DNA from 2 places in the Pseudoalteromonas sp. S2893 genome. Region 1 is predicted to be linked to the other one. Evidence: predicted binding sites of a transcription regulator. Region 1 holds the regulator's gene; the other holds the start of a gene.

Evidence for each region. Region 1 encodes NrdR, which represses ribonucleotide reductase genes. Its sites were predicted from a motif close to AAACACNANATNTNGTGTTT; they were not measured.
Region 2: nrdA (class 1a ribonucleoside-diphosphate reductase subunit alpha) is a predicted target of NrdR. The motif match lies at 10,354-10,373, and genes of this name have one in related genera.

The regions. Positions count from the first base shown of each region.
Region 1 covers NZ_PNCY01000001.1:133,735-149,763, reverse strand. The annotation lists gene CWC04_RS00705 (ligand-binding sensor domain-containing diguanylate cyclase) at 1-116, opposite strand, end outside; gene CWC04_RS00700 (phosphatidylglycerophosphatase A family protein) at 154-639, opposite strand; gene thiL (thiamine-phosphate kinase) at 636-1,610, opposite strand; gene nusB (transcription antitermination factor NusB) at 1,705-2,115, opposite strand; gene ribH (6,7-dimethyl-8-ribityllumazine synthase) at 2,131-2,595, opposite strand; gene ribBA (bifunctional 3,4-dihydroxy-2-butanone-4-phosphate synthase/GTP cyclohydrolase II) at 2,697-3,809, opposite strand; gene CWC04_RS00675 (riboflavin synthase) at 3,839-4,492, opposite strand; gene ribD (bifunctional diaminohydroxyphosphoribosylaminopyrimidine deaminase/5-amino-6-(5-phosphoribosylamino)uracil reductase RibD) at 4,509-5,642, opposite strand; gene nrdR (transcriptional regulator NrdR) at 5,645-6,094, opposite strand; gene glyA (serine hydroxymethyltransferase) at 6,460-7,716, opposite strand; gene thrC (threonine synthase) at 7,987-9,270, opposite strand; gene thrB (homoserine kinase) at 9,282-10,217, opposite strand; gene thrA (bifunctional aspartate kinase/homoserine dehydrogenase I) at 10,227-12,644, opposite strand; gene CWC04_RS00640 (response regulator) at 12,874-13,242, opposite strand; gene CWC04_RS00635 (sensor histidine kinase) at 13,615-15,372, shown strand; gene rdgC (recombination-associated protein RdgC) at 15,456-16,029, shown strand, end outside.
Region 2 covers NZ_PNCY01000014.1:24,441-40,469, forward strand. The annotation lists gene lapB (lipopolysaccharide assembly protein LapB) at 1-106, opposite strand, end outside; gene CWC04_RS08180 (lipopolysaccharide assembly protein LapA domain-containing protein) at 109-390, opposite strand; gene ihfB (integration host factor subunit beta) at 412-699, opposite strand; gene rpsA (30S ribosomal protein S1) at 765-2,432, opposite strand; gene cmk ((d)CMP kinase) at 2,528-3,238, opposite strand; gene aroA (3-phosphoshikimate 1-carboxyvinyltransferase) at 3,346-4,623, opposite strand; gene serC (3-phosphoserine/phosphohydroxythreonine transaminase) at 4,623-5,705, opposite strand; gene gyrA (DNA topoisomerase (ATP-hydrolyzing) subunit A) at 5,816-8,515, opposite strand; gene ubiG (bifunctional 2-polyprenyl-6-hydroxyphenol methylase/3-demethylubiquinol 3-O-methyltransferase UbiG) at 8,694-9,404, shown strand; gene CWC04_RS08220 (HAD family hydrolase) at 9,404-10,084, shown strand; gene nrdA (class 1a ribonucleoside-diphosphate reductase subunit alpha) at 10,497-12,779, shown strand; gene nrdB (class Ia ribonucleoside-diphosphate reductase subunit beta) at 12,853-13,983, shown strand; gene yfaE (class I ribonucleotide reductase maintenance protein YfaE) at 13,983-14,255, shown strand; gene CWC04_RS08240 (DUF1287 domain-containing protein) at 14,258-14,860, opposite strand; gene CWC04_RS08245 (hypothetical protein) at 14,882-15,361, opposite strand; gene CWC04_RS08250 (hypothetical protein) at 15,401-15,829, opposite strand.

The DNA of each region.
Region 1 (16,029 bases):
GATTGCGAGGGCAAGCCATCTTTGATATTCCATTGCTTAACAACGTAATCAGTAATAGAAGCCCAACTTGGCATGGCACACAACATAAGTACACATACCAGTAAAAATCGCATCATTTCGCTGCCACCTAGTTAAACAAATAAAACACAAAAATTAAAAGGGTAGTAAACCTGCTTTTATTAACGCTTGCAAACAAATAAGCGAAAAAATACCGGCAAGTACATCATCTGCCATTATACCCACGCCGCCGTCCATTCTCTTATCGAGCGTTTTGATCGGGCCTGGTTTGGCAATATCAAAAAATCTAAATAATAAAAAGCCTACAAGTAAGGTTTGCCAACTAAGCGCTGCGCCAATCATCGTGATGTAATAACCCGCAACTTCATCCCACACTATAGCTGGGTGGTCGTGCACACCTAAATCATCGGCGGTTTTGCCACACGCCCAAATACCAAAAATACTAATAACCACGGCAAACACGATTTGTAGCCAAAGCGGAAAATACATGGTCATAAAAATAAATGGTAAAGCAGCAAATGTACCAAAGGTGCCTGGCGCAACAGGCGCAAGGCCAGTGCCAAACCCTAGGCCAAATAACTGGTGCGGGCGCTTTAAATTAAACTGTTTTTTGCTAGTCAAACCTGCTCCTTGGCAAAGTGCTCAAAGCCCTGTTGCTCAAAATTAAATTTTTCACCGTGGTGTAAAAGCTCAATGTGCCCTTCGCCACTTTTTATTTGCCCTATGCACGTTGCTTCTACGCCGTATTGACGTAATTTAAGCTCCAACATGCTTTTATTATCTTCAGAGACAGTAAAAAGTAATTCGTAGTCATCGCCATAGCCTAAAATATACGGCAATTGCGCCTCAAAGCTCAGGCTTGAACGCATAGCGTCTGAGGTTGGGATGTTTTCAATATTTATACTGGCGCTGACTTGTGACATATCAAGTATGTGGCTTAAATCCGCCATAAGGCCATCAGACACATCAATAGCTGATGAAGCAAGGCCTCGTAATACTTGCCCTGCAGCCACCCGTGGAGTGGGGTAATCAAAGCGGCTATTTATGTACTTTAAGTGCTCAGGCTCAATACTTAGGCCACGCTTGCGAGATTCAATAGCCAAGCCTGCATCACCTAGCGTGCCGGTTACACATACCCAGTCGCCCACTTTAGCACCTGCACGGCGTAAAGCTTTGCCCTCTGGCACAGTGCCTTTAGCGCATATAGTAACTGTTAAAGGGCCCTGCGTAGTATCGCCACCAATTATTTGTACATTAAAGTACTCAGCAATTTCGTGCATTCCCTCAGTAAATTCTTCAATCCACTGCTGGTTAATATTTGGTAGGGTTAATGCCACCGACACCCAAGTAGGCTCAGCCCCCATGGCTGCTAAATCACTTAGATTTACGGCCAGTGCTCGGTGTCCTAATGCTCGGGGGGAAATGTCATCAAAAAAATGAACACCCGATACAAGCGTATCAGTTGTTACTGCAAGTTGGCAGTTTTGCGGAACGGTAACTAATGCACAGTCGTCCCCTATTCCTAGGCTTACATCACGACGAGTTATACCACGACCTTTAAAGTAGCGGTTTATTAATTCAAATTCCTTCATACACAAAAAAGCCGACCTATGCCGGCTCTCCTTTTTAACGTGTACTAACTGTTAAAGCTAAGCTCTTTAGCAGAGCGCTTTAGCAAGGTTAGTATTACTTGCGTAAATGCTTAACAGCTTTATCAAGTACACCGTTTACAAATTTATGGCTGTCTTCAGCGCCAAATATTTTAGCAAGCTCAATGCCTTCATTGATTGCTACTTTGTATGGCACATCTTCACGGAATTTAAGCTCATACGCGCTTAAACGTAAAATTGCACGCTCTACCATATCTAAATCATCAAATGGACGTGTTAAATGCGGAGATACAGCTTCATCTAGTTGCTTATAATTAACGGCAACGCCACGCGCTAAATCTTTAAAGTATTCAACATCAATTTTAGTCACGTCGTTTTCGATCAACATTTGTTGTTCGATATCGGCAATTAAATTGCCACTTAATTGCCAAGAATAAACGGCTTGAAGTGCTAAGATACGTGCTTTACGTCTTGCTGCTGGTTTCACAAAAATTCCTTAAACTTAAATTTTATCTAACACATTAACCATTTCAAGCGCGCCTAATGCCGCTTCGCCGCCTTTGTTACCCATTTTGGTACCAGCGCGTTCAATTGCTTGTTCAATGCTTTCTGTGGTTAATACGCCAAATGCAACCGGGATATCATACTCAAGCGATACATTTGCAAGGCCTTTGTTAGATTCGCCAGCAACGAGGTCAAAGTGTGGTGTACCACCTCTGATCACTACGCCTAATGCGATGATTGCATCATACTCTTTTTTTGCCGCAATGCGTTTTGCCGCTAAAGGTAACTCTACTGCACCGGGTACATACACAACGGTAATGTCATCATCGGCTACGCCACCAGTACGCTTTAGCTCATCAACAGCACCTTCTAGTAGGCTGCTACCAATAAAATCGTTAAAACGAGAAATAACAATAGCGAATTTTTTGCCTGGAGCGTACTTATTACCTTCAATAATTTTCATTTGATAACCCTAAAAATATGTTCAAGCGGTTGCGATTGCGCAAAAATTGCTGCGCATCATACCATAAAAATAAAAAAATAGACTAGTTAAAAGCTGAGCCCTTATTGTGGCTCAACGTAATCAACCACTTCTAAATGAAAGCCCGAAAGTGCATGGTACTTTTTAGGGCGACTCATTAAGCGCATTTGCTTAATACCTAAATCAGCCAGTATTTGCGAGCCCACACCAACGGTACGCGATGTACCTTTAAATTTACGCGGCGTAACATTTTCGCCAGCATCGGCAGCAGCAAATGCTTTTACTGTGGCCTCTAGCTCTTCGGTGCTTTCTTGTTTACCTAAAATAACCAGTGCACCGTTATTTTCTGCAATGTAAGCCATTGCATCAGAAAGCCCCCAACTACGGTCCGCACTTCTGTCTGAAAGCAAAATGTCGTTAAAGGTACTTTGTAAGTGCACGCGCACAAGCGTTGGTTCTTGCTCTTTAATTTCGCCTTTTAGCAATACGTAGTGCAGTTGGCCGTCAATCGTATCTTTGTAGGTTACTAAATCAAACTCACCGTGCTCAGTAGGTAATTTACACTTAGCCACCTGCTCTATGGTGGTTTCGTTAAGGTTTCGGTATTCAATTAAATCTGCAATTGTGCCAATTTTAATACCATGCTCTTTAGCAAATACTTCTAAATCAGGGCGGCGCGCCATAGTGCCATCGGCATTGAGGATTTCTACAATAACTGATGAGGCTTCAAGGCCGGCTAAACGTGCCAAATCACACCCAGCTTCGGTGTGGCCTGCGCGCGTTAACACGCCACCTGGCTGTGCCATAATAGGAAAAATATGTCCAGGCTGTACGATATCGCTTGGTACGGCGCCTTTTGCAATAGCAGCTTGGACTGTACGCGCTCTATCGGCTGCAGATATACCCGTTGTTACACCTTTGGCAGCTTCAATCGACATAGTAAAGTTAGTAGAAAACGCTGCGCCATTGTTTTTAACCATTAACGGTAAATCAAGCTGCTCACAACGCTCTTGCGTCATAGTTAAACAAATTAAGCCACGGCCATGAGTGGCCATAAAGTTAATTGCTTCGGCGCTAATGTGCTCTGCTGCAATGATTAAATCACCTTCGTTTTCTCTGTCTTCGTCATCCATTAAAATAACCATTTTACCGGCTTTAATGTCGTCGATGATTTCTTGTGCGCTGTGTAAATTCATAAATTTGCTCGTGTAAGTTATCAGTGTCGTTATTTAACAAAACCAGCTTTAGCTAGTAAGCTCATTGAAATATCTGAGCCAGTCGGCTGCTCAGCCCCTTTAATAAGGCGCTCTAAATAACGTGCAATTTGGTCGACTTCTAAATTAACGCGTGTGCCCACTTTAAAATCAGCAATGGTGGTTTGCTCGCTTGTGTGCGGCACTATGGTTAATTTAAATTTATTACCTTGTACAGCGTTTACTGTCAGGCTTATACCATCTATACATACAGACCCTTTGTAAGGAATGTACTTCATTAAGTTTTCATCGGTGCTTAGCCAATATTCTGTAGCGCGCGCATTACTAGTAATGGCTGTAATGGTTGCAATGCCATCAACATGACCTGACACTAAATGCCCGCCTAAACGTGAAACCGGCTGCATGGCTTTTTCAAGGTTAACTGTTTGGCCAATATTATAATTTGCAAACCCAGTTAGGCTGATAGTTTCGTTTGATAAGTCGGCACTAAAGCCATCGATGTGCTTATCAACTACCGTTAAACATACGCCATTAGTGGCAATGCTATCGCCAAGCTTTACATCGCTCATATCAAGATTAGCGCTTTGAATGCGAATGGCTAAATCGCCTTGTTTTTTTTGTAATAGCGCAATTTTGCCTGTGGCTTCAATTATTCCAGTAAACATAGCCCTACTCTTTTAATTAAGTGATTGGAATGTGTTTTGTGGCGGTTATACGTAAATCATCGCCTATTTTCAAACACTCTTTAAACGTCAAATTAACGGTGTTTTGCATATCTGTTAGCGGTGCAAAATTAACTAAGCTTTTTGCATCGCACCCCATTAGTTTAGGCGCTAAATAAAATATATATTCGTCTATTAAATTAAGCTCTGTCATTTTACCGGCAAGTGTAGCACCCGCTTCTAAATAAACATGATTAAATTGCAGCTTAGCAAGGTGCGCTAAAACAGACGTTAAATTAACTTTGTTATTTTGCTGTGGCACTTCTATATGCCTTACAAAATGCGGCCACTGCGTTGATTTATCAACCTTGGTAGTAAAAATTATTATTTCACTTTCAATATTAAATACTGCCAGCTCTGGTGTAAGCCTATTTTGTGAGTCAATTATAACACGCACCGGTTGGCGTAGGGGTAAATCGGTAGGCAAAGCCTGTGGCAACTCGCTTAACCTCACATTGAGCTTAGCATCATCGGTAATAACCGTATCGGCGCCCGTTAAAATAGCGCAGCTTTGTGCTCGGTGTAATTGTACATCTTGTCGCGCAGCGCTGCCGGTGATCCACTTACTTTGGCCATTTTTAAGCGCGGTTTTACCATCAATGCTGGCCGCCATTTTACACGTAACATACGGAAGTCCCTGCTCCATACGCTTAAAAAAACCTAAATTAAGTGCGCGCGCTTGCTGCTCTAAAAGCCCAAATGCAACCTCAATACCGGCATCGCTAAGTATTTTTAGCCCTTTACCTGCTACTTGTGGGTTGGTGTCGACCATAGCTGCAATAACTTTTACTACACCTGCGGCTTTTAAACCCTCTGCGCACGGGGGAGTGCGTCCGTAATGGCTACACGGTTCAAGCGTAACATACGCAGTCGCGCCTTTTGCGTTTTCACCTGCTACAGCAAGAGCATTAACCTCAGCATGCCCCTGCCCAGCTAATTGATGAAACCCTTCACCAATTATGTGGTTATCTTTAACTAAAACACACCCTACATTAGGATTGGGGGTGGTTGTAAATCGCCCTTTCTTTGCAAGCTCGATGGCACGTGCCATGTACATTTCATCTTGCGCAGTAAAGGTTATTTGGTTTTGCATTATTACTCCCCTAAACGGGCAATTTCTTCACCAAATTCGCGTATATCTTCAAACGAGCGATACACAGAGGCAAACCGCACATAGGCTACTTTATCCAGTTTTTTAAGCGCCTCCATTATGCACTCACCCACAAGGTGACTTGATATTTCTCGCTCGCCGGTAGCACGCAACTGCGATTTAATAATATTAACCACTTCATCCACTTGCTCTGTACTAACAGGGCGTTTTTCTAGGGCGCGATTAAGGCCATTGAGTAGTTTATCTTCATTAAAGGGTTCTCGGCTGCCATCTTGTTTAATTACACGTGGCATAACTAACTCGGCGCCTTCAAAGGTAGTAAATCGCTCGTGACACTCGTTACATTCTCGACGACGGCGAACTTGGTGGCCTCCGCCGACTAGGCGAGAATCAATAACTTTAGTATCTTTTGCGGTACAAAATGGGCAATGCATAACTCGGTACTTCCGTTTTAAAACAAAAAAGGCCGCTATTTAGCGGCCTTTTATCTTAGCAAAAAAATAGGGCCTGTTGGCCTTTCAGGATTAAATTTGTTCTATCTAGGGGTGATTTGATCGCAGCGCGAGGTTTGTAACCTAGTGGGCTAAGTAAAAACCGAGCAACAAAGAGTAAATCGCCCCTAGGACGAACCCGAGGGCAGTGCATGTTTGGCATTTATGCTGCGTTATCGCCTATTTGTGTGGAGTAACCACACTACATAGACTCTGCCTTGCCTAAAAACCAAACATACTACTGCAAATTAAACCTCGAAAGGTAAACAGGCCCCTTGTTGTGATCTAAATTACTGCTGCTTATGCAATTAAGCGTATACAGGTAGTTTTGCACAAATTGCTTTAACTTTTTCTTTAACTTGCGCTTGTACTGACTCATCATTGATGTTGTCTAATACGTCACAAATCCAGCCAGCAAGTTCTTTCGATTCAGCTTCTTTAAAGCCACGACGTGTAATTGCAGGTGAACCAATACGTAAACCAGAAGTAACAAACGGTGAGCGAGGATCGTTTGGTACAGAGTTTTTGTTCACAGTAATGTTTGCATTGCCAAGCGCTGCGTCGGCATCTTTACCTGTGATATCTTTATCGATTAAATCAAGTAAGAATAAGTGGTTTTCTGTTTTATCAGATACGATTTTGTAACCGCGCTCTTGCATAACAGCAACCATAGCTTGAGCATTTTTAACTACTTGTGCTTGGTATGTTTTAAATTCTGGTTGTAGAGCTTCTTTAAATGCCACTGCTTTTGCAGCAATAATGTGACATAAAGGACCACCTTGGCCACCTGGGAACACAGCGCTGTTAAGCTTTTTGTAAATTGCTTCGTCGCCACAGGCAGAAATAATTAAACCACCACGAGGGCCTGCTAATGTTTTGTGTGTTGTTGTTGTTACAACATGCGCGTGAGGTACTGGGCTTGGGTAAACACCCGCCGCAATTAAACCAGCAACGTGAGCCATATCAACGAATAAGTAAGCACCTACTTTATCAGCAATCTCACGGAATTTAGCCCAATCAACAATACCTGAGTACGCAGAAAAACCACCAATAATCATTTTTGGTTTGTGCTCAAGTGCTAGCGCTTCTACCTGTGCGTAGTCAATTTCGCCAGTTGCTTCGTCTAGCCCGTACTGGATTGCATTGTATAGCTTACCTGAGAAGCTTACGTGTGAACCGTGCGTTAAGTGACCACCATGAGCTAAGCTCATACCAAGTACAGTGTCGCCCGCTTCTAATAATGCTAAGAAAACAGCTGCATTTGCTTGAGAACCCGCATGTGGCTGAACGTTTGCATAGTCAGAACCAAATAGCTCGTTAGCACGATCAATTGCAAGTTGTTCAACAACGTCTACGTGCTCACAACCGCCATAGTAACGTTTGCCAGGGTAACCTTCTGCGTATTTGTTTGTAAGCTGTGAACCCTGTGCTTCTAGTACGCGTGGGCTACAGTAGTTTTCTGATGCGATTAATTCAATGTGCTCTTCTTGGCGAGCAGTTTCTTTGTTTATCGCGTCAAATAACTCTGGATCAAAATCCGAAATATTCATGCTACGTTCTAACATTGGGGTCTCCTAGGGCAACGTGTATGGTGTTTTTTAGAGGCTTTATTGTACGCTTTAAACGACTCTTTGCCTACGCTCTTAAGTTGAGGATATTTAAACAGGGATTGAATCTATTTCACAGCGTTTTTAAGATGATATTTTTTTATAAATGCATTAATAATTTAAATGATTTTTATTTTTTACATTTAATTAGTTAATGATAAATACTTTATTTAGCGCGTTCAAAATACAAAAAAAGCGGCCAAAGCCGCTTTTTTAACGCTAAGTTAGTTAGCCTAACTTAGCGAGTATTTCAGTGCGTAACGCTTCATAATCAGGGTTAATGTCGCTTGCTAAACAAGGTTTAGCAAGTGCGTCGCTAAGTGGTTTTGGCATATCAAGTTCAATATTTAGAATCTCTTCTACGCTATCTTTAAACTTAGCAGGGTGAGCAGTTGCCAAAAAGATACCTGCTGCGCCGGGTGCTTTATTCTCTACAAGACCTTGGTATGCAATGGCGGTATGCGGCTCTGCAACATAACCAGTTTGTTGAATATTTTTCATCACTGCTTGCGTATTTTCTTCGCTCACGCTGGTTGAGTAAAAATTATCGTAGCTAAACCAGTTATTATCTAACATTGTTTGCACACGTGGCCAGTTATTTGGCTTGCTTACATCCATCGCATTTGAAAGCGACTCAAGTGTGGCATTTGGCGCCCAATTTTTATCAAGCATGTAACGTGGCACGGTGTCGTTTTGATTTGTAGTCGCGCTTAGTTTACCCACCGGCAAACCAATTACAGCACCGATCATGGCGGCACATACATTACCAAAGTTACCACTAGGGACTGAAATATGCGCTGTAGCACGCTTTTCTTTTGGTAGTTGAGCAATGGCTTCAAAGTAATAACATACTTGTGCCACTAGGCGGCTAATGTTGATTGAGTTAGCTGAATTAAGGCCAAGTGTAGATTTAACTTCGTCATCTAAAAATGACTTTTTAACCAGCTCTTGGCAATCATCAAAACTGCCATCAACCGCGTAACAATGAATGTTGTTCCCAAGCGTAGTAAATAGCTTTTGCTGAGCAAGCGAAATTTTGCCTTTAGGGTATAGAATAACCACATCTATGTTTGGCTTGTTGTAAAACGCATGTGCTACAGCAGCGCCAGTATCGCCAGAGGTTGCCGTTAAAATCGTGACTTTTTCGCCTTGATTAAACTGTGCTAAACACTCAGCCATAAAGCGCCCGCCAAAGTCTTTAAACGCAAGCGTAGGGCCATGAAAAAGCTCTAAACAATAGTTATTGTCTTCAACCTCTACCAATTTTACGGGGAAGTTAAATGCATTTTTAACCATTTGAGCAACGGTATCAGCGGGTAATTCATCACCAATAAGGTGCGATAAAATTTTGCTACTGCGGGTAACAAAGTCCATATCTAATAACGCATCTACATCGGCGAGTGGCGCTAAGCTTTCAGGGAAAAATACCCCCTGATTACGCCCAAGCCCTGTTTTTACCGCTTCAACAAACGACACTTTTTGAGAATTTTCTTTTAAATTATGTAATTGCATAAATGCCTATCCTATAAAACTGTTAATTGACGCGTGCCGTCGTTATCTAATTTACAAATGTGGCAAAAGCCCTGCTCATTTATATAGTTTTGCGCTAACCACTGCGCACATTTTTCAGCAGCTTCTAATGTTTTACACACTGTAAATAACGTAGGGCCTGCACCTGAAATACTGACAATTTCTGCACCAAGCGCTGGCAAATTTGCTTTCGCTTCGCTAAACCCTGTTATTAACGGCGCTCGGTAAGGCTCTGCTATATCGTCTTGCATAATGCTCAGTGCATCATCAAAACGCTGCGTTAATAACAAGCTGCTAAATGCCGATAAACGCTGTGCAAACTCAACCCCTGCATGCATGCTTAGCTCTTTAGGTAATACCGAGCGTGCCTTTGCGGTATTAAGCGAAAATCCAGGAAACGCAGCTACGTAGTACCAGTTTTCATCAACTGGTAGCGCAATTGACTTATCAGGAATTAAATCGCCTGTAAGCTGTAAGCCCCCTAAATAACACGGGGTGATATTGTCATAATGACGCCCGCCACTGACTATCGCTTCAAAATCAGCCATTAATTCAATCAGCTCAACTTGGCTTAAATTGGTTTGAGCAAACTTATCAAGCGCAGCAAAGGTTGCTACCACCGAGCACGCACTCGAACCTAGCCCTGAGCCAATTGGTAAATTCTTTTTAAGCTCTAATTTTACACTTGGCATATCTGGCGCAACGTGCGCTCTAAAATGCACTAAACATTGATATGCTAGGTTTTCGCTCGCATCGCTTGGTAACTTATGCGCATATTCGCCAGAGCAAACAAACTCATCACTTGCTGCGGCGCTTACTACGGCTACATCACCTAATAAGCTGCCATCAATAGGCGCAAGCGCTGCACCAAGTGCATCAAAGCCCACTGCAAAATTACCTATAGACGCCGGAGCATATACTTCTATCATAATGCTCTCCTAGCGCGATAATGTTTTTAATACGTCGGCAAATACGCCTGCAGCGGTTACCGCAGAGCCTGCACCGTAGCCACGAATTACAAACGGGCGTGGTTGATAATATTGGCTTAAAATAGCTAATGCGTTTTCACCATCACGAATTACATTTAATGCATGCGATGAATCGACCGCTTCAATACCTACTTTACAGTGACCTTCTTTAATTGTACCTACATAACGCAGTACCTTGCCCTCTGCTGCCGCACTTTGAATACGGTCGTTAAACTCAGCGTCTAAACTTGGCAGTTTAGCCATAAATTCATTTACGCTGTCGCCTTGTGCAAAACCTTGTGGTAATACCGACTCAACTTCAATATCGCTAAGCTCTAATTTCATGCCGGCTTCGCGAGCAATAATAAGTAATTTACGTGCTACATCGGTACCCGATAAATCATCACGTGGGTCTGGCTCTGTAAAACCGCTTTCTTTTGCTTTAATGGTTGCCTCAGAAAGTGATAAACCATCTTCTAGTGCACCAAACATGTACGACAGTGAGCCTGATAAAATACCGCTAAACTCAAGTAACTCATCACCTGCACCAAATAACGACTGTAGGTTATCGATTACCGGTAAGCCTGCACCTACGTTTGTTTCGTATAAAAACTTGCGATTATTTTTTTGTGTTGCTGCAATTAAGTCTTGGTAATAATCATACGAGCTGGTTGTTGCTTTTTTATTAGCGGCAACCACATGGAAGCCCGCATTTAAAAAATCCACATACTGAGCTGCTAGCGCATCAGAAGACGTACAATCTACAAGCACGGGGTTTACTAAGTGATTTTGTTTTACAAACTGCTCAACTAAATTTAAATCAAACGCTTGCTCTGATGCTGTAAGCTTTTGCTGCCAGTCATCAAATGCAATACCTTCGCTGTCTAAATGCAATTGACGAGAATTGGCAACGCCATATAGGTTTAACTTAATATTACGTTTTTCAAGCCACGCTTGCTGGCGCTCTAACTGAGAAATAAGCTCTTGGCCTACTAAGCCACAGCCAAGTAAAAATACGTCAATTGAAGGGACGTGCGTAAAAAAGTTTTCATGGCATATTTTCACTGCATCGTTACACAGCTCGCCATCAATAACCGCCGAAATAGCACTTTCTGTAGAATCCTGCGCAATGGCTACAATGTTTACTTGGGCCTGTGCAAGAGAAGCAAAAAACTGTGCTGCTAAACCTTTGTGTGCGCGCATGTTATCGCCCACTAAAGTGACAATGGCAAGGTTACGTTGTACTTGTACCGGCTCAATTAAGCCTGCTTGTAATTCAAGTTCAAATGCACTTTGCAAGGCTTCTAGCGCGAGCGCTAAATCGCTTTCGTGCACACAAAAGCTAATGCTAAATTCACACGATGATTGAGTAATTAATACTATCGATACGTTATCGTGCGCAAGAGCATTAAACACCTTAGAGGCCATGCCCACTTTACCTTTCATGCCAGGGCCTGACACGGTAAGCATTGCTAAGTCTTGCAAGCTAGAAAGCGCTTTTACTGGCTCATCAGATGAATAGTCGTTACCAATTAATGACCCCTGAGCATCTGGGTTATGGGTATTTTTAATTTCGCACGGTACGCCCGCTTTCGCGCACGGTAGAATGGTTTTAGGATGAAGTACTTTAGCGCCAAAGTAAGAAAGCTCCATCGCTTCTTTATAAGATAAGAAATCAACTTTAGTTGCTTTTTTGATGTAGCGCGGATCAGCACTGTACACACCATCAACATCAGTCCAAATTTGGCAAATTTCAGCATCTAAACACGCCGCTGCAATAGCTGCCGAGTAATCAGAGCCATTACGACCAAGTGTAGTAAGTTCGCCTTGCTCGTTGCTTGCTGTAAAGCCTGGCATAATGTAAATGGTGGCTGGGTTTTCTTTAAGTACTGCTTGAAAGCGTGCTTTACTCGTTACTAAGTCGGCCTCAGCATCAATGTAGCCACCAGTAGAGGCAACACAACGCGTTGCTTCAAGGTATTGTGCATTGTGCGAGCTTAATAAACTTTGCATTAGCGATACGCTAACACGCTCACCAAAACTAATTACAAAAGCACGAATTTGATCTGGGCAACACTTGATAAGCGCCACACCATCTAGCTTATTTTTAAGCTCATTAAAATCTGGCCAGTTTGTTACTTCGCCACTGCTTTTTTCTACTTCTGCTTTTAATGTCTCGCATCGGCTTAGTAAAGATTGCCATTGCTGAGAAAAATCTTGACCTTGCTCAGCGGCACTGGCCAGCGCAACTAATGAATCAGTCATACCTCCGGGTGCAGAAAGTACCAGTAACATTTCATCTTTTAACTGTGCTTTTACCAGCAAAGCTACTTGTTGCAAACAGGCAAAGTCGGCAAGCGAAGAGCCTCCAAATTTTAAAACGCGCATTATTTATGTTCCTCATCCCATAAAACGAAAAAAGGCCTGTGTTCTTAGTGAACACAGGCCTTTAAATTTGTTGCACCGACCTATGCCACTATCCAGTAAGAATGGTGGTTGTAATAATAATGGTCAGTGCGCGATTATTTGTTTTCATAGAGCTAAGACTGCCTTAACAAAGGCTATGCTGTCAACCCCAAATTAAAAGATAAAACAGCCTTTTTGAACATGAAAAAACCTAATGAATGCCAAATTTATGCAAAACTTCACTTAAAGCCGATTTATTAATAGGTTTATTTATAAAGTCGATAGCACCAAGCTGCGCGACTTTTTGCTTCATTTGTTGTTGTATATCAGCGGAGATCACCAGTACAAAACACTCTATTTTTTCTGCCTTAATGCGCTCCAGCACTTGTACGCCGTCAACTTCTGGCATGGTTAAGTCTAAACACAAAAGATCAAATTGCTGCAAGCGTAAAAGCGCCAACGCATCGGCCCCGTTTGCGGCTTGTTGAATGTCGGCACTCACGCACTCATTTAAACAACGCACAACTTGTTTGCGTGCAACAGTGGAGTCATCACACACTAATATAGAAAATTTCATCATGTTAACTACTAAAATAACCTTCTAAAAATTATAAAAACGAGCCGTCCGTTGGTTTTTGCTATTCTAACACGTTCCTAAAACTCTAACACTTTGCTTGTTCGCATAATGTAATACTGTAACCTTACAATAAAACGTCAAACATTATTAATAATTGCCTTAGCTGCCTATTAAAAATCATCGTTTTTGTAATCTCAGTAGGCATTAAAATTAATTTAAATCAGTTTAGTGCACTATTATTAAAACAAAACGACTCAATAGCTGGGCTATCTCTTTAAAATATAAATTTTTTATTTATTTTTAAGGTTTTATTGACTAACTTTTAAGTTAGAAATTGCAACTTAGATATAATTACACCGGATGAGTAAATCCCATATGTTACAAAAAAGCCTTTCTAAGAAATTGTTAACTAATGTTTTATCAGTGTATTTTTTGCTTACCTTTGTGGTGACATGTGGACAGGTGCTTGCAGAATTTGTAAATACTAAAGACTACATTCGTGATGAGCTAAGTACGCTACAAAAAACCTTTAGCCGAAGCTTAACACGCGCAATTTGGGAACTAAATACAAAGCAAACAATTACAACCGCAGAAGGCTTACTTGCTATACCTATGGTGGAGGGCATTATAGTGCGCGACGACAGCGGTGAAATTATTTCGCAGCTGGGGCGCTCTTTGGATATACACAAACTTTATAACCAACAACTCGTACAAGAGGAAGTCATTATAGAGGACACCAAATCGGGTCTCTTTGGTTATACCTTTCCCCTAATTTTTGAATTTTCTGGGCGCGCTACTCAAGTAGGTGATGTGACCTTGTTCTCTAGCCGCGATGTGGTATTTAGCCGAATAATGGTATCTATTTACTTTTTAATTGGTAACGCCATGATCAAAACCACCTTTTTGATCATTCTGTTTTTAATGGCATTTAGAAAGCTGCTCACCGACCCCTTAAACGAGTTAACCGATCAAATAGAAAACTTAGAACTTGATGACTTAGAAGGTCAACACATAGACATTGAGACCGAAGAGCATAACGAGCTAAACGTTATGGAGCAGTCTTTTAATAACTTAATTGATAAAGTAGTTCAATACAGAAAGGAGCTTGAGCACACCCAACGTGAGTTGATTGTTAGTAACGAAAAGCTCGACCAGCACAATATACAGCTTGAGCAAGATGTTGCCCGTAAAACGTCAAACTTAAGCCAAGCTATGATGGATTTACAACAGCAAAAGTACGAACTAGAAAAACAAAAGCTGGTACTAACCGAAGAAGTTGATTTACGCAGACATACCGAAGAAGAATTATTAACTAAACAAAAAGAGCTTGAACGCTACCTAGACGAGCTAAGCCTTGCACAAGAGCGCTTAGTAGGCACCGAAAAAATGGCTGCTCTAGGCGGATTAGTCGCCGGTATTACACACGACATAAATACACCTATTGGGATTGGTGTAACTGCTATATCGTTTTTACAAGAGCGTTTAAACACGTTAGAAAATGCCTACAAAGAAAAAACGTTATCGCCCAAAGCATTAGAAGAGTTTATAAACGAAGCCAAGCAAAGCACGACCTTGCTTACAACCAACCTTGATAGAGCCTCTGAGCTTATTGCCAGCTTTAAACAAATAGCGGTAGACCAAGCCAGTGAAGCTGTAAGAACAATTAACTTTAAAGATTATTTAAACGAAGTAATTTTATCGCTCCACCCTAAACTTAAAAAAACCAAGCACACCATAAATTTACAGTGTCCGGATGATTTAGTTCTTAATCTGCCTGCAGGGGCAATTAGCCAAATTTTTACCAACTTAATTATGAACTCAATTATTCATGGTTTTGATAATATTGCGCAGGGCAATATTGATATAAATATTAGCGCCGATGACACACTCCTTATTATTGACTACACCGATAACGGTAATGGCGTAACGAAAGAGCAATTAGCCAAATTGTTTGACCCATTTTTTACTACAAAACGCGACCAAGGCGGCAGTGGGTTAGGCACACACATAACCTTTAACTTAGTTAAGCAAACGCTTAGCGGCTCAATAGAGGCAAGCAGTGAGCCTGGCAAAGGGCTTCATTACCATATTGAGTTTCCTAAAAACATGCCAAAGCCATTATTTAATCAATAACGGCTTTGCTTAAAATCAGCCATTTCGAGAACCCCATTTTATTGCTATGATTGAGCAAATTTAAAAGATGGAAAAGTTACCTTATGTGGTTTAGTAACCTGATTTGTTATCGCTTTAAGCAAGATGTTTCGTACACTCAAGAAGAGTTTGAAAAAGCGTTAGAACAAGATGTATTTCGCCCTTGTGGCTCTCAAGACCTTTCTACATTTGGTTGGACAAAAGCATTTGGTAAGCATGGTGACTCGCTGGCGCATTTTTCACAAAAAAGCATTTTAGTGTGTGCCAAACGTGAAGAAAAAGTGCTGCCTGCATCTGTTGTTAATGAAATGGTTGCCGAAAAAGTAGATCAAATAGAAGCGGAAGAAAACCGCCCTGTTAAAAAGAAAGAAAAAGACGAGTTAAAAGAAAACATTTTAACTACCTTATTACCTCAAGCGTTTAAAAAATCGAGCCTACAGTTTGCTTTTATTGACCAAGAAAACGGCTGGGTTGTAGTAAACAGCGGCAGTTTTAATAAAGCAGAAGAGCTACTTGCATTGCTGCGTAAGTCTCTGGGCACATTACCGGTAGTACCTGCTTTTGCAAACTACGACCTAGATGTATTTTTAACTGATTGGTTAACTAACTTCAGCACCCCAGAAAACTTTGCTATAGGTT
Region 2 (16,029 bases), on a different contig from region 1:
TGATTTGACGATTGAGTTGATGAGCTTGGTTTTTTGCACTATTTTTGCCCATAATCCAGCCATAACCGGCAGCAACAGGCAGTAGTAAAAACAAAAGCTCAATCATGATTAGGTGTCTTTATTAGCAATAAGCTTACTATTATTTTTTTCTGGCCCTAATTGTTTTTTTAAGCGGTAATTTTGCCACTTTAATTTAGAAAACAATTTAAAGCTAATAAAACACCCTATTATTACACCCAGTATAAAGCAGATACTTATAATTACAGCGAGTGGCAAGGTATTACTGGCAATAATATAATTGATTTGTACTAATTGTGGATTTTGAGAACCCAATAAAAATGCGCAAAATAGGCATAGTACAACCAGAATAATTTTTAATACCTTAAACAAGTAACTACTCCAACTGGTTAACTAGGCAATACTCTCGTTTACGCGGTCGCGTAATTCTTTGCCTGGTTTAAAATGAGGTACATGCTTACCATCAAGCTCTACTGTATCGCCAGTCTTAGGATTACGACCTGTGCGAGGAGCGCGGTAATGCAAAGAGAAACTACCAAAACCTCTGATCTCAATACGATCGGAAGTAGATAATGAGCCGGCCATTTGTTCAAGAATTTCTTTTACTGCATTTTCAACATCTTTCACTGGAACGTGTGCGTGCTGTTCGGCAAGTGTTTCTATCAGTTCTGACTTAGTCATAGCGTTTCCTTAAAGAGAATAGTGGAAGGGCAAAACTGCCCTTCCAATTAAAAACTAATTAGTAATTAGTCTTTTTGTGCATTTGCGAAAGCAGCTGCCATTGCGTTTTCAAACACTGGCTCTTCTTTCTTAAGCTTCTCTAGTACTTCTTTCTCTTCTGCTTCGAAAAGAGCTTTAACAGATAAGCTTAAAGTGCGGTTCTTACGATCAACGCCAACGTATTTAGCTTCGATTTCGTCGCCTACAGAAGCAACAGTCGTTGCATCTTCAACGCGCTCTTGAGCGATATCAGCTACACGGATGTAACCTTCAACGCCTTCGATAAGCTCTACAGTTGCGCCTTTCGCATCAACTTCAGTCACTTTACCTTTAACAATAGCACCTTTTTTGTTTGCATCAAGGTAGTTATTGAACGGGTCAGCTTCGATTTGCTTAACACCTAGAGAGATACGTTCACGCTCAGGGTCAACTTGCAATACGATAGCAGTGATTTCGTCGCCTTTCTTGAATTCACGTACAGCTTCTTCGCCAGGCGTGTTCCAAGAAATGTCTGAAAGGTGTACAAGACCATCAATACCACCGTCAAGACCAATAAAGATACCGAAGTCAGTGATTGATTTGATCTTACCAGTAACTTGGTCGCCTTTGTTTTGTAGACGAGCAAATTCCTGCCAAGGATTAGCAATACATTGCTTAAGACCAAGAGAAATACGACGACGTTCTTCGTCGATTTCAAGAACCATAACTTCAACAGTGTCACCTAGTGAAACAACTTTTGAAGGGTGGATGTTCTTGTTAGTCCAATCCATTTCAGAAACGTGAACTAGACCTTCAACGCCTTCTTCGATTTCCACGAAGCAACCGTAATCAGTAAGGTTAGTTACACGACCAGAAAGCTTAGAACCTTCTGGGTAACGACCAGCGATAGCTGCCCATGGATCTTCGCCAAGCTGTTTAAGGCCTAGAGATACACGAGTTTTATCTTTGTCGAATTTAAGAACTTTAACTGCGATTTCGTCGCCAACATTAACGATTTCTGAAGGGTGCTTAACACGCTTCCACGCCATATCAGTGATGTGTAGTAGACCATCAACACCACCAAGGTCAACGAATGCACCGTAGTCAGTAAGGTTCTTAACGATACCTTTAACTTCTTGACCTTCAACAAGGTTAGCAAGAAGCTCTTCACGTTCTTGTGAGTTTTCAGATTCGATAACTGCACGACGTGAAACAACAACGTTGTTACGTTTTTGGTCAAGCTTGATTACTTTAAATTCAAGCTCTTTGCCTTCAAGGTGAGTTGTGTCACGTACTGGACGAACATCAACAAGTGAACCAGGTAGGAAAGCACGGATTGAATCAACTTCAACTGTGAAACCGCCTTTAACTTTACCGTTGATAACACCAGTAACAGTCTCTTGCTCTTCACATGCTTTCTCAAGACGGATCCACGCTTCGTGACGCTTCGCTTTCTCACGAGAAAGGATAGTTTCACCGAAACCGTCTTCGATTGCATCTAGTGCAACATCTACTTCGTCGCCTACAGCAACTTCTAGTTCACCAGCAGCATTTTTGAACTGCTCTGCAGGGATAGCACTTTCTGATTTAAGACCAGCATCTACAAGTACAATGTTATTCTCGATAGAGATTACTGTACCTTTAACAATAGAGCCTTGCTCTGCTTCAAAACCCTTTAAGCTTTCTTCAAATAACTGCGCAAAATTTTCTGACATACGAATATACGTCTCATATATTAATACCAATAAGCAACCATGCTGCATGGGGTTGTTAAAATAGCACTGGCGTCCTGCTGGTGCATAAAATGTGTTTAGCTTCGTTTAGGAAGCTTGCCTTGTGAGATAGCAATATCTACTAAAGTTATAACTTTATCAAACACTTGCTGAGCGTTAAGCTCGCTTGTGTCTATTTCAATTGCATCAGCAGCAGGAACAAGCGGCGCAACGGTGCGATTCATATCGCGCTCATCACGAGCTTGAATGTCCTGTAATAGACCACTTATTGTAACATCAAGGCCGCGCTCATTCAACTCAACATAACGTCTGCGCGCGCGTTCTTGTGCACTAGCGGTTAAATATATTTTTAATGGTGCGTCTTGAAAAACCACGGTGCCCATATCTCGGCCATCAGCAATTAAGCCCCGTTCGGTTTTAAACGCACGCTGGCGTCGAAGTAACGCTTCACGTACACGGGGTAATGCAGCCACTTTTGAAGCAGCTGCCCCAACCTCTTCATTACGAATTGTCGAGGTTACATCTTCGCCTTCTAAAATAACTTTTCCAGCATTAGTTTGGCTATCAACCAAAAACTGCACATCTAAGTTTGCAGCAAGCGGGACAAGCGCTTCTTCGTTGTCTAATGCTATTTGGTGATGAAGTGCGGCAAGGGATAATACACGGTAAATTGCGCCGCTATCCAATACATCCCACCCCAATTTGTCGGCTAACAAGCGACAAACAGTTCCTTTACCTGAACCACTTGGGCCATCAACGGTGATTACGGGCATTAATAACGCCTGCATTTAAAACCTCCTGCAATGCACACCTAAATAAAACCGCGATATTATACGTCACTTCTGCAAATAGATCCGCTTTAGTGTGTAACTTTTTATAATTATTTATAAAAAGCCTACTCACTCACTGATGCTAAAACCTTGAAAAAGGTTGGAAAAGTTTTATATGTACACTTAGGATCGTTGATTGTAATAGGCTTTCCGCCTACGGCAACCATTGCAAAACACATCGCTATACGGTGATCGTCATACGTATCTATAGCCACATCATTGAATGCACTCGGTGGTGTAATTTCGATAAAATCTTCACCCTCTACAACCTCGGCACCCACTTTACGAAGTTCAGTTGCCATAGCATATAAACGGTCGGTTTCTTTTACACGCCAGTTATAAATATTGCGAATAGCCGTAGGCCCTTTAGCAAATAAAGCAACCGTAGCAAGTGTCATTGCCGCATCAGGGATAGCGTTAGCATCAATATCTACACCTTTTAATTCGCCTTTACGAACAACTAAACGCTCGTCATACCATTTTATTTCAGCGCCAACTTGTTCCATCACTTTAGCAAAACCAATATCACCTTGGACTGATTTAGCACCCACGCCTTTAATTTCAATTTCGCCACCGGCAATAGCCGCTGCCGCAACAAAGTAAGACGCTGATGATGCATCACCCTCCACCATAATACGCTCTAGTGATTGGTATTGTTGGCCGCCTTTAACTTTAAATGTTGTATAGTCGCTGTGCTCAACAGTCACCCCAAAACGCGCCATTACATCTAACGTTATATCAATGTAAGGCTTAGATACCAAAGTACCCTTAATGGTAATTTGCGTATCACCACTAAATAAAGGGGCAGCCATTAGCAATGCTGTTAAAAATTGGCTAGAAATACTGCCATCAATTTCAACAGTACCGCCTTTAATTTGCCCACCAATTATTTTTATTGGTGGGTAGTCTTTATGTTTTGTGTAGGTAATATCGCCGCCAAGTGCTTGTAGCGCATCGACCAAGTGCCCTATTGGGCGCTCTTCCATGCGCGGCTCACCTATAAGCTCATACTCCCCAGCTACAGCTGCGAGTACCGCGGTTAACGGACGATAAGCAGTACCTGCATTGCCTAAAAATAAAGGTTCACTTGGGGTTTTAAATACACCGCCAACCCCTTTTACGGTTGCCACAGTGCGATCATCATTAAGCGTTACGTTAACACCTAGTAGTTTTAATGCACCCAACATATGGCGAATATCATCGCTATCTAACAGGTTTTCTACAACGGTAGTCCCTTGAGCCAGCGCTGCTAATAATAAAATACGGTTTGATAGGCTTTTAGACCCTGGTAAGGTAACACTGCCATTTACACGAGAAATAGGCTCTAAACGAAGTTGTTCCATTAGCTGTGCTCCTGTGCAAATGCCGCCATAAAGTCAACCAAGGCTTGCACACCTGCAAGTGGCATTGCGTTATAAATACTTGCGCGCATACCGCCTACAATTCTGTGTCCTTCTAGGGCAAGTAAGCCGGCTTCTTTAGATTGCGTTACAAACTTTTCGTTTAAGCTTTCATCGTTTAGCCAAAACGGTACATTCATACGCGAACGACAATGCGTCGCTACTTTATTAGTATAAAAAGGCGATTCATCAATAAAGTCATAAAGCAGCTTAGCTTTAGCAATATTTTGTGCTTCCATTGCCTTAACGCCGCCGTTTTGCTCTAGCCATTCAAATACTTCGGCCGCTAAATACCATGCAAAAGTAGGCGGTGTATTAAACATGCTGCCTTGCTTTGCTTCAAGTGCGTAATCTAAAATGCCAGGTTTAGCTAAACCTTCACGCTCAAGTAATGTTTTGCGAACAATAACAATAGCTATACCTGATGGACCTATATTTTTTTGTGCACCAGCATAAATTAAATCAAATTTATTTACGTCAATTTCGCGCGACAAAATAGTCGACGACATATCAGCAATAATAGGCGCTGTTGGGTGACTAGGCACATCAAAAATCTCTAATCCGTCTACCGTTTCATTTGGGCAGTAGTGAATGTAAGATGCATCTGCAGGTAACTCCCACTGCGCCACTTCTTTTATAGAAAACAGCCCGTTTGCGTCATTTCTAACGTTGATTGAGTGGGTTTGAGTAAATTTATTAGCTTCGTCAGTGGCACTTTTAGACCAAACGCCGTTCTCGCAGTAAACCGCTGTTTTACCATTTTGATGTAAATTTAAAGGCACAGCACTAAATTGACCGCGGCCACCACCGTGCATAAATAACACTTCAAATTCATCGCTAATGTTCATTAAACGACGAAGGCTGGCTTCGCATTTTGCAGTAAGCGCTAAAAAATCTTTACTACGATGGCTTATTTCCATCACAGATACGCCTAAGTCTTGCCAGTCTAAAAATTCTTTTTGTGCTTTTTGCATAACAGCTTGTGGAAGCATAGCTGGCCCCGCACAAAAATTATATTTACTCATTACCTTTGCCTCATTCCAGTAATTTAAACTCTTTTGATAAACAAAAAAGGATTATTAATTTTTTTCAACATGATTAAAAAAAGCGGCCTTAGCCGCTTTTTCAATTTCAGTTATTCAGAAGGTGGATTATCATCCGTTGCTTCTTCATTTACTGTATCAACCGTTTCAACGTCTTCAATATCAACTAAGTCACTGTCTGTAACTTCAATCTCTTCGATACGTTGTAAACCAACTACTTGCTCTTCGTCAATAGTTCTGATCAAAATAACACCTTGGGTGTTACGTCCAACCGTCGATACTTCATTAACGCGGGTACGTACTAGCGTACCACGGTTTGAAATAATCATTATTTCGTCATTATCGTCAACTTGTACAGCGCCAACTACTGCGCCATTACGCTCACTCACCTTAATAGATACAACACCTTGTGTTGCACGGCTCTTAGATGGGTAATCTTCAAGTTGAGTACGTTTACCGTAACCGTTTTCAGTCACAGTTAAAATAGCACCATCAGACTTAGGCACAATTAACGACACTACGCGTTGGTCATCGGCCATCTTAATACCACGAACACCGGTAGCAGTACGACCCATAGGGCGAACACCTTTGAAACGAATTTCAGGGTTGCCTTCTTCGTCGAGTACCGGGTTGCCGTTTTCATCAACAACAGCAGACTCTTCCGCTTCTTTAAAGCGTACCACTTTACCTGCATCAGTAAACAACATAATTTCGTTGCTACCGTCGGTAATATCAACCCCAATAAGGCTATCGCCTTCGTTAAGGTTTACCGCAATAATACCGCTTGCACGTTGACGGCTGTATGCCGTTAGTGGTGTTTTCTTCACAGTACCAAATGCAGTTGCCATGAAAATGTATTTATCTTCTTCGTACTCGCGTACAGGTAAGATAGCAGTAATGCGCTCATCATCTTCAAGTGGCAGTAAGTTAACAATTGGCTTACCGCGAGCGGCGCGACTAGCCAGTGGTAACTGGTAAACTTTAAGCCAGTACAAACGACCCGCAGTAGAGAAACATAAAATGGTATCGTGGGTATTAGCCACTAAAAGACGCTCAATGAAATCTTCATCTTTCATCTTCGTCGCTGACTTACCTTTACCACCACGGCGCTGTGCTTCGTAATCAGACAATGCCTGATACTTAACGTAACCTTCGTGCGACAGGGTCACAACAACATCTTCTTCGTTAATTAAATCTTCAAGGCTAATATCGTGCGCTGCCGCGTTAATTTCTGTACGACGCTCATCACCATATTGCTCTTTAATTTCAACTAACTCATCACGAATAACTTCCATTAAACGCTCAGGGCTACCTAAAATGTGTAGTAGCTCAGCAATTAAATCTAACAGCGATTGGTACTCTGCTAAGATTTTTTCATGCTCAAGACCGGTTAGTTTGTGTAAACGTAAATCAAGAATTGCTTGTGCTTGCTGCTCAGAAATATAGTACTGACCATCGCGAATACCCAGCTCACTTGCCAGCCAATCTGGGCGTGCTACGTTGTCTTCGCCTGCTTTTTCAAGCATAGCTTGTACGTTACCTAAATCCCATGGGCGAGCTGTTAAGGCTACTTTAGCTTCTGCTGGGGTTGGCGATTTACGAATTAGCTCAATAATTGGGTCGATGTTGGCAAGCGCAATTGCTAAACCTTCAAGGGTATGAGCACGGTCGCGCGCTTTACGTAAATCAAATACGGTACGGCGTGTAACCACTTCACGGCGGTGAATAACAAACTCTTCAAGCATTTCTTTTAAGTTGAAACACTTAGGTTGGTTGTTAATTAATGCAACCATATTCATACCAAACACAGTTTGTAACTGAGTTTGTGAATATAAGTTGTTGAGGATAACTTCACCTACATCACCACGTTTGATCTCAATAACGATACGCATACCGTCTTTATCTGATTCATCACGTAGTGCGCTAATGCCTTCAATTTTTTTATCTTTAACAAGCTCAGCAATTTTTTCAATTAAGCGTGCTTTGTTAACCTGATAAGGAATTTCGTGCACGATAATGGTTTCGCGGCCTGTTTTTTCATCGGTTTCGATGTCGGCGCGTGCACGCATGTACACTTTACCACGGCCGGTTAAATAAGCATCTTCGATGCCTTTTTTACCATTAATAATGGCAGCCGTTGGGAAATCAGGACCCGGAATGTAATCCATTAATTCATGAATCGTTAAATCAGGATTTTGAATAAGCGCTAAACAACCATTAACCACTTCAGTTAAGTTATGTGGTGGAATGTTTGTTGCCATACCTACCGCAATACCTGAAGAACCGTTAACAAGTAAGTTAGGCACTTTGGTTGGTAAAACGTCAGGAATTTGTTCGGTACCGTCGTAGTTAGGAACGAAATCAACCGTTTCTTTTTCAAGATCGGCTAATAACTCATGCGACATTTTTGCCATACGTACTTCTGTATAACGCATTGCCGCTGCTGAATCACCATCAACCGAACCGAAGTTACCTTGGCCATCTACAAGCATATAACGTAGTGAGAATGGCTGTGCCATACGCACGATGGTGTCATAAACTGCACTGTCGCCGTGTGGATGGTATTTACCGATTACGTCACCGACCACACGGGCCGATTTTTTGTAAGGCTTATTCCAGTCATTACTAAGCTCGTTCATTGCAAACAAAACGCGGCGGTGAACAGGTTTTAAACCATCACGTACGTCTGGTAATGCACGTCCTACAATTACGCTCATTGCGTAATCAAGGTAGGAGTTTTTTAACTCGTCTTCAATATTGACTGGCAGAATTTCATTGGCGAGATCAGTCATTTGATATCACATTCCTTCAGTATCAGCTCTTAGCAACCCGGTATTAGGCGCCAAGAGTATTTGTTATTATTTCTAAGCGACCATGCTATCACAATTAATTTAAATTTACAGGCGCAAAACTTTGCGATTTATCAATTTAGCCCTATATAATGGCCTCAGATTGACGAGGAAGTATTTTATGACCGAACATCAAAATGTAGATAACGCAGAAATAGCAAAATTTGAAGCCATTGCAGAGCGATGGTGGGACCAAGACGGAGAGTTTAAACCTCTTCACGAAATTAACCCATTACGATTAGACTTTGTGGCTAACAAAACCCAAGGCTTATTTGATAAAGAAACACTCGATGTAGGCTGTGGTGGCGGCATTCTTAGCGAAAGCATGGCACGCATGGGCGCACACGTAACCGGTATAGACATGGGGCAAGAGCCACTCACCGTAGCAAAGCTTCATAGCCTAGAAACCGGTGTAAATGTTGACTATATAAAAGTACCTGCAGAAGAATTTGCAACCCAGCACCCTGCTCGCTTTGATGTAATAACCTGTATGGAAATGCTAGAGCATGTACCTGACCCTGCTTCTATTATTCATGCAGTAGCAGAGCTTGCCAAGCCAGGGGCTGATGTGTTTTTCTCAACCCTAAATAAAACGCCTAAAGCTTACTTGTTTGCTATTGTAGGTGCTGAAAAGCTGCTAAAAATGGTGCCTGAGGGCACACACGATCACAACAAATTTATCAAACCTGCACAACTTATTGCATGGGCTGAACAAGCCGGTTTAAAAGTACGTGCCAGTGCTGGCCTGGGCTACAACCCGCTTTCTAAGCAGTATTCATTAAATACAGATGTGAGTGTTAATTACATTCTTCATTTTGAGAAGTTAGCATAATGGCTAGCTCTCATACCCCCTTAACTCCTTTTGAGTACGACGCTTTCTTATTTGATTTAGATGGCACCTTGCTTGATACAGCAGACGATTTAGGTGCTGCTTTAAATGCTGTACTTAAAAGTGAAGGTGTTGCGCAAGTTACGCCTGAAGCTTATAGAAAAGTAGCGTCTAATGGCGCCGGCGCACTACTTGAACTTGGCTTTAAAGCGCAATGGGCATCGCAACCACAAACTGAACGTATAAAACAATTAGTCAGCCACTACAGCCAAAACCTAGCGACACACACCCGCTGCTTTGAAGGCATAGAATCATTACTCATAGCCCTTGATAACCAAGGTATAAAATGGGGAATAATGACTAATAAGCCAGGGTTTTTAACCGATCCATTAGTGGCTGCTATACCCGCTTTAAAAAATGCACACGTTGTGATCAGTGGCGATACCCTCACCGAGGCTAAACCATCACCTTTACCCTTACTACACTGTACAAAACTGATGAACGTAGATCCTAAACGTTGCTTATACATAGGTGATGCTCAACGTGATATAGAAGCAGGTAAAGCCGCAGGTATGCACACAGCAACAGCGCTTTGGGGCTATATACCAAGTATTGATGAGGCCAAGGGCTGGGAAGCCGATTTTAACTGGCACAGCCCTATTGATGCTTTTAACCATATATAGTGCCATGTAAATTATTAAACACTATATATTGTGATTGTGTTAGTTTTTATGCAAAGCTTGTTGATAAAAAAAGCAGTCGAAATTTATTTTCAAAATGCATAAATTTAGCAGATCATTAGTTGATTTTTAGCTATTTCAACTTAAATGATTGTTCGAAGGTGAGTGACTACTAACACAAATACGTTATCCCAAAGTTATCCACAAATAGGGGCAATTATGTCCCTTGCAAATCAGCTCAGACCACACTATCTTGTGATCTCTAAATTGAACAACACCAGATATTGTGGCCAAATGTTATTCAATTAAATTCGCCAATACGGTGAAACTTATAATAAATGAATACGTACCTTGCTTTAGCGAGGTATAAAGCATTGGTCAAAATACACAATTCCCAAGGAATACAGGCAAAGCTATGAACCAACAGTTATCTGTAAGCAAGCGTGACGGGCGTAAAGAGCCTTTAGATCTTGATAAGATCCATCGCGTTATTGAATGGGCCGCCGAAGGTTTAAACAACGTATCGGTTTCACAGGTTGAATTAAAGTCACACATTCAATTTTACGACGGTATTCGTACAAAAGACATTCACGAAACCATCATTAAAGCAGCAGCCGATCAAATTTCAAAAGAGTCGCCTGACTACCAGTACTTAGCTGCCCGCTTAGCTGTATTCCACTTACGTAAAAAAGCGTATGGCCAGTTTGAGCCACCACGTTTATTTGACCATGTTACAAAAATGGTTGAAGACAAACGCTACGACGCTCATTTACTCGTTGATTACACAGAGCAAGAGCTTGATGAGCTAGATGCTTATCTTGATCATTCGCGCGATCTTAACTTTAGCTACGCAGCAGTAAAGCAGCTTGAAGGTAAATACCTAGTACAAAACCGCGTAACGGGTGAAATTTACGAAAGCGCTCAGTTTTTATATATCTTAGTGGCTGCGAGTTTATTCTCTGACTACCCGCGCGAAACACGTACTGACTACATCAAACGTTTTTACGATGCAGTATCAACGTTTAAAATCTCTTTACCTACGCCAATTATGTCGGGTGTGCGTACGCCTACGCGTCAGTTTAGCTCGTGTGTACTTATTGAATGTGGCGACAGCCTTGATTCAATTAACGCCACATCATCTGCCATTGTTAAGTACGTTTCACAACGTGCAGGTATTGGTATTAACGCTGGCCGTATTCGTGCTTTAGGTAGCCATATCCGTAATGGCGAGGCGTACCACACAGGTTGTATTCCTTTTTATAAGCACTTTCAAACAGCGGTTAAAAGCTGCTCGCAAGGTGGCGTACGTGGCGGTGCTGCAACGTTATTCTACCCGCTTTGGCATTTAGAAGTAGAAAACCTACTAGTACTTAAAAATAACCGTGGTGTTGATGATAACCGTGTTCGTCATTTAGATTACGGCGTACAGTTTAATAAACTAATGTATTCTCGTTTAATTAAAGACGACTACATTACGTTATTTAGCCCATCAGATGTGCCTGGCCTTTACGATGCATTCTTTGAAGACCAAGACGAGTTTGATGCGTTATACGTAAAATACGAGCAAGACGAGTCTATTCGTAAAAAGCGTATTAAAGCGATTGAGCTTTTCTCAATGTTCGCACAAGAGCGTGCCAGCACAGGTCGTATTTATTTACAAAATGTGGATCACTGTAATACGCACAGCCCGTTTATTTCTAAAGTGGCGCCAATTCGCCAATCTAACTTATGTTTAGAAATTGCATTGCCAACTAAGCCGTTAAATAACGTAAACGATGAAGAAGGCGAAATTGCACTTTGTACGCTATCTGCATTTAACCTAGGCGCTATTGAGTCACTTGATGAGCTTGAAGAGCTTGCAGAGCTTGCAGTACGTGCACTTGATAACCTACTTGATTTCCAAGACTACCCAGTACCGGCTGCACGTAATGCCACTATGAGCCGTCGTACGTTAGGTATAGGCGTAATTAACTACGCTTACTACCTTGCTAAAAATGGTAAGCGTTACTCAGATGGCAGTGCTAATGCACTGACTCACAAAACGTTTGAAGCAATTCAATACTACTTAATGAAGGCATCAAACGAGCTGGCTAAAGAGCGTGGCGCGTGTCCTAAGTTTAACGAAACAACGTACTCTCAAGGTATTATGCCAACTGATACGTACAAACGTGACTTAGATAAAATTTGTGATGAGCCACTGCACTTAGATTGGGATTCGTTACGTGCCAGCATTAAAGAGCACGGCATGCGTAACTCAACACTTAGCGCATTAATGCCTTCAGAAACATCGTCGCAAATCTCTAACGCAACTAACGGTATTGAGCCACCACGTGGTCACATTAGCGTTAAAGCAAGTAAAGACGGTATTTTAAAACAAGTAGTTCCTGAGTACGAACGCTTAAAAGATAACTACGAGCTACTGTGGGATATTCCATCAAACGATGGTTACTTACAGTTAGTGGGCATAATGCAAAAGTTTATTGACCAAACTATTTCGGCCAATACTAATTATGATCCAAACAAATACGAAGGCGGTAAAGTACCTATGAAAGTCTTATTAAAAGACTTACTAGGTGCATACAAGCTTGGTGTTAAAACACTTTACTACCATAACACCCGCGATGGCGCATCAGATGCACAAGACGACACTCCAGAAGTGGAAGATGATGATTGTGCAGGCGGCGCGTGTAAAATTTAATAGTTAAACTTAAAGCGGGCTCTTTGCCCGCTTTGTCCTGATAGTTTTAGTGATAGTTTTTTGAGTGATAGACATGTCTTATACTACTTTTAGTCGTAACCATAATGATCAAATGCAAGAGCCAATGTTTTTTGGCCAAACCGTTAACGTTTCGCGTTACGATCAACAAAAATACCCTATTTTTGAAAAATTGATTGAAAAGCAACTTTCGTTTTTTTGGCGTCCAGAAGAAGTAGACGTAAGTAAAGACCGTTTAGACTTTCAAGCATTACCAGAGCACGAAAAGCACATATTTTTAAGTAACTTAAAATATCAAACGCTGCTTGATAGTGTACAAGGCCGCTCGCCAAACGTTGCCCTACTCCCTATTGTGTCTATTCCTGAGCTAGAAACATGGATAGAAACATGGGCATTTAGTGAAACTATTCACAGTCGCTCTTACACCCACATTATTCGTAACGTTACACAGTCACCAGAACTTATTTTTGATGACATAGTTAGTAACGAAAAAATTAGCGAACGTGCTGATGCGGTAACCACCTACTACGATGATTTAATCAATGGTGTGTCGCTTTATAACCTGTATGGCGAAGGCAAGCACGAAATTAACGGTCAAACCGTTGTAATTAGCTTATTTGATCTTAAAAAGAAACTTTACCTTGCCATGATGTCGGTAAATATTCTTGAAGCCATTCGTTTTTATGTCAGCTTTGCGTGTTCGTTTGCCTTTGCTGAGCGTGAATTAATGGAAGGTAACGCTAAAATCATCAAGCTAATCGCACGTGATGAAGCGCTTCACCTGTCGGGTACGCAGCATATTTTAAACATTATGCAAGATGGTAAAGATGACCCTGAAATGGCGATTGTTGCCGCGCAGTGCCGTGAAGAAGCCATTAAAATGTTTGTTGAAGCCGCAGAGCAAGAAAAAGAATGGGCAGAGTACTTATTCAAAGATGGCTCTATGATTGGTTTAAACAAACACATTTTATGTCAGTATGTTGAATACATTACTAACGCACGTATGACCGCCATTGGCCTGCCTGCGCAATTTGAAAACAACAGTAACCCGATTCCATGGATCAACTCATGGCTTGTGTCTGACAACGTGCAAGTTGCACCGCAAGAAGCTGAAATTAGCTCATACCTTGTAGGTCAAATTGACTCACAAGTAGATGCCTCAGAATTTGGTGACTTTGATTTATAATGAGTGACAAACCCACTGCAAGTATAACGCTTGCAGATAACAGCCAGTGTATAGAATTTAGCACTGGCTGCCCTTCTGTTTTACATTGCTTAGAAAACCAAAAAATAGACGTAGCGTATCAATGCCGCGAAGGCTATTGTGGCGCGTGCAGAGCCACGTTAGTCTCTGGCCAAGTGCACTATAACGAAGAGCCTTTAGCGTTTGTACGCGAGGGGGAAATACTGCTGTGCTGCTGTAAGCCAAACGGTAATATAAGTATTAATTTAAAATAAATTTACTGCGTTTTATTCAAATACTGTGGTTCAAACCGGTAGTGCCCCGTGATTTTATAATCAAAAAGCATATCGGTTTTTTCTGCCCCACGCCCAATGTTATGTACAATTAATGGATTGCCAGTTTGTACTGAACGCTCATTAACTACCATCCCTATATGTGGCAGGTTACCCGGTAACATCCAAGTCACTATATCACCTGTTTTATACTCTTCAGGGCTATCAGATAATACTAACGCACGACCCTGTCTTTTAAAGTAGGTTTGTAAGTTAGGCACTCTGCGGTGGTCTATATTTTTATCGGGTTTGGTCAGTCCCCAAATACGCTTTGAGGGGTATAGAGTAAAATTGTCACGCATGTCTTGGTGTACTAACTGTTGTAAATCTATACCTAACTGGCGATAAGCACGAATAATCACATCGGTACACACCCCAATATTACTTGGCACGTCACCACCTGGGTAACTTATTGAACGATAACTCCCATCATACGTAACTTGGTGTGTTGTTCGCTGTATTAATGCAGCAGTTATGTCTTCTTCAAATGAATTTGCTAACGCACTAAAAGGCGCTAATACACTAAAATATAACCATACATTAGCCATATTCTGTTCCTTGTAAAAAATTTATAATGCATCCAGTACATACTCAGGCACATTTATTTCCTCGCCTGAATTTATAAAGTGAGTATCGAGCGAATAAGCCATAATTTCAAGCGGTGCATTGTGATAACCAAAGTGCTTAATTTCATTCATATAGCGCTCTATAAAGGCTAAAGCACCAAGATTTTGCCACTGCAATACATGCACTAATTCATGAAAATGTACGCGCAAGTTATCAACACTTGTCGGCAACAAGTAGTAAGTATTTTTATAAGTTATGCCACTGACTTTCATATCAATAAATTCACCCAGCCCCATGGCACGTAAAGCAGCAAAATCGGGCTTGGGTATTTCATCGATTACAACATAAAAGGCATTTTCCAAAAATTCAGTTGGGTAAAAACCTGCAAACTGTGCTGTAAATTGAGTGCAGCACACCCGTTTGTATTTATATTTATGATTTACCTTATCAATCCATTGCTCGATTGCGGTTAATATATCCATATTCCAAACCTCATTAAAATCGCGACTAACTAGGCTTAATTAACCTTCTTCTTCAGTCAGTGACTCAAGTAAATCATGAATTTCGGCTTTAAGCGCTTTATCTTCAATTTTATTAGCGCTGACCTTGGCATTTTTTAGGCTTTTAATCGCTTCATTTTTTTGTCCAAGCTCTATTTGTAGAGTTGCCATTGAATAAGCAACCGACGACATATGATCTTTATTATTGATTGCAACCGACTTTTGTAGCGCTTTTTCGTATGTGGTAATTGCCTCTTCAAGTTCTTCGGTAAAGTCAGCTAAGGTTTCCCACTGTACAGGGTGATCTTTTGAAGTATTCTCGTTTTCTTCACAAATAGCTTTGAGCCTAGAAAATAATAATTCAAACCTTTTACGGTCGTTTCTATTTGCAGCTTCCATCAGTTGCTCTGCTAAATCATGTACTGCTTTATATACTTTGGTGTTCATCATCAGGAACTATCCTTAACTGGTCACTAAACTAACTATTTAGAGGCGCCCTAATCTTATTAGAACGGCTAATTATTTAGGTGTAATAATACATTATTAATAGATAGCGGGTTGGAATTAAAAGTGTGGTTTTAAAATTATATATAAAAAAGTAATCCACGTTAGTTACAGTGATACACTGAGAAACTAATGGACACCTAATA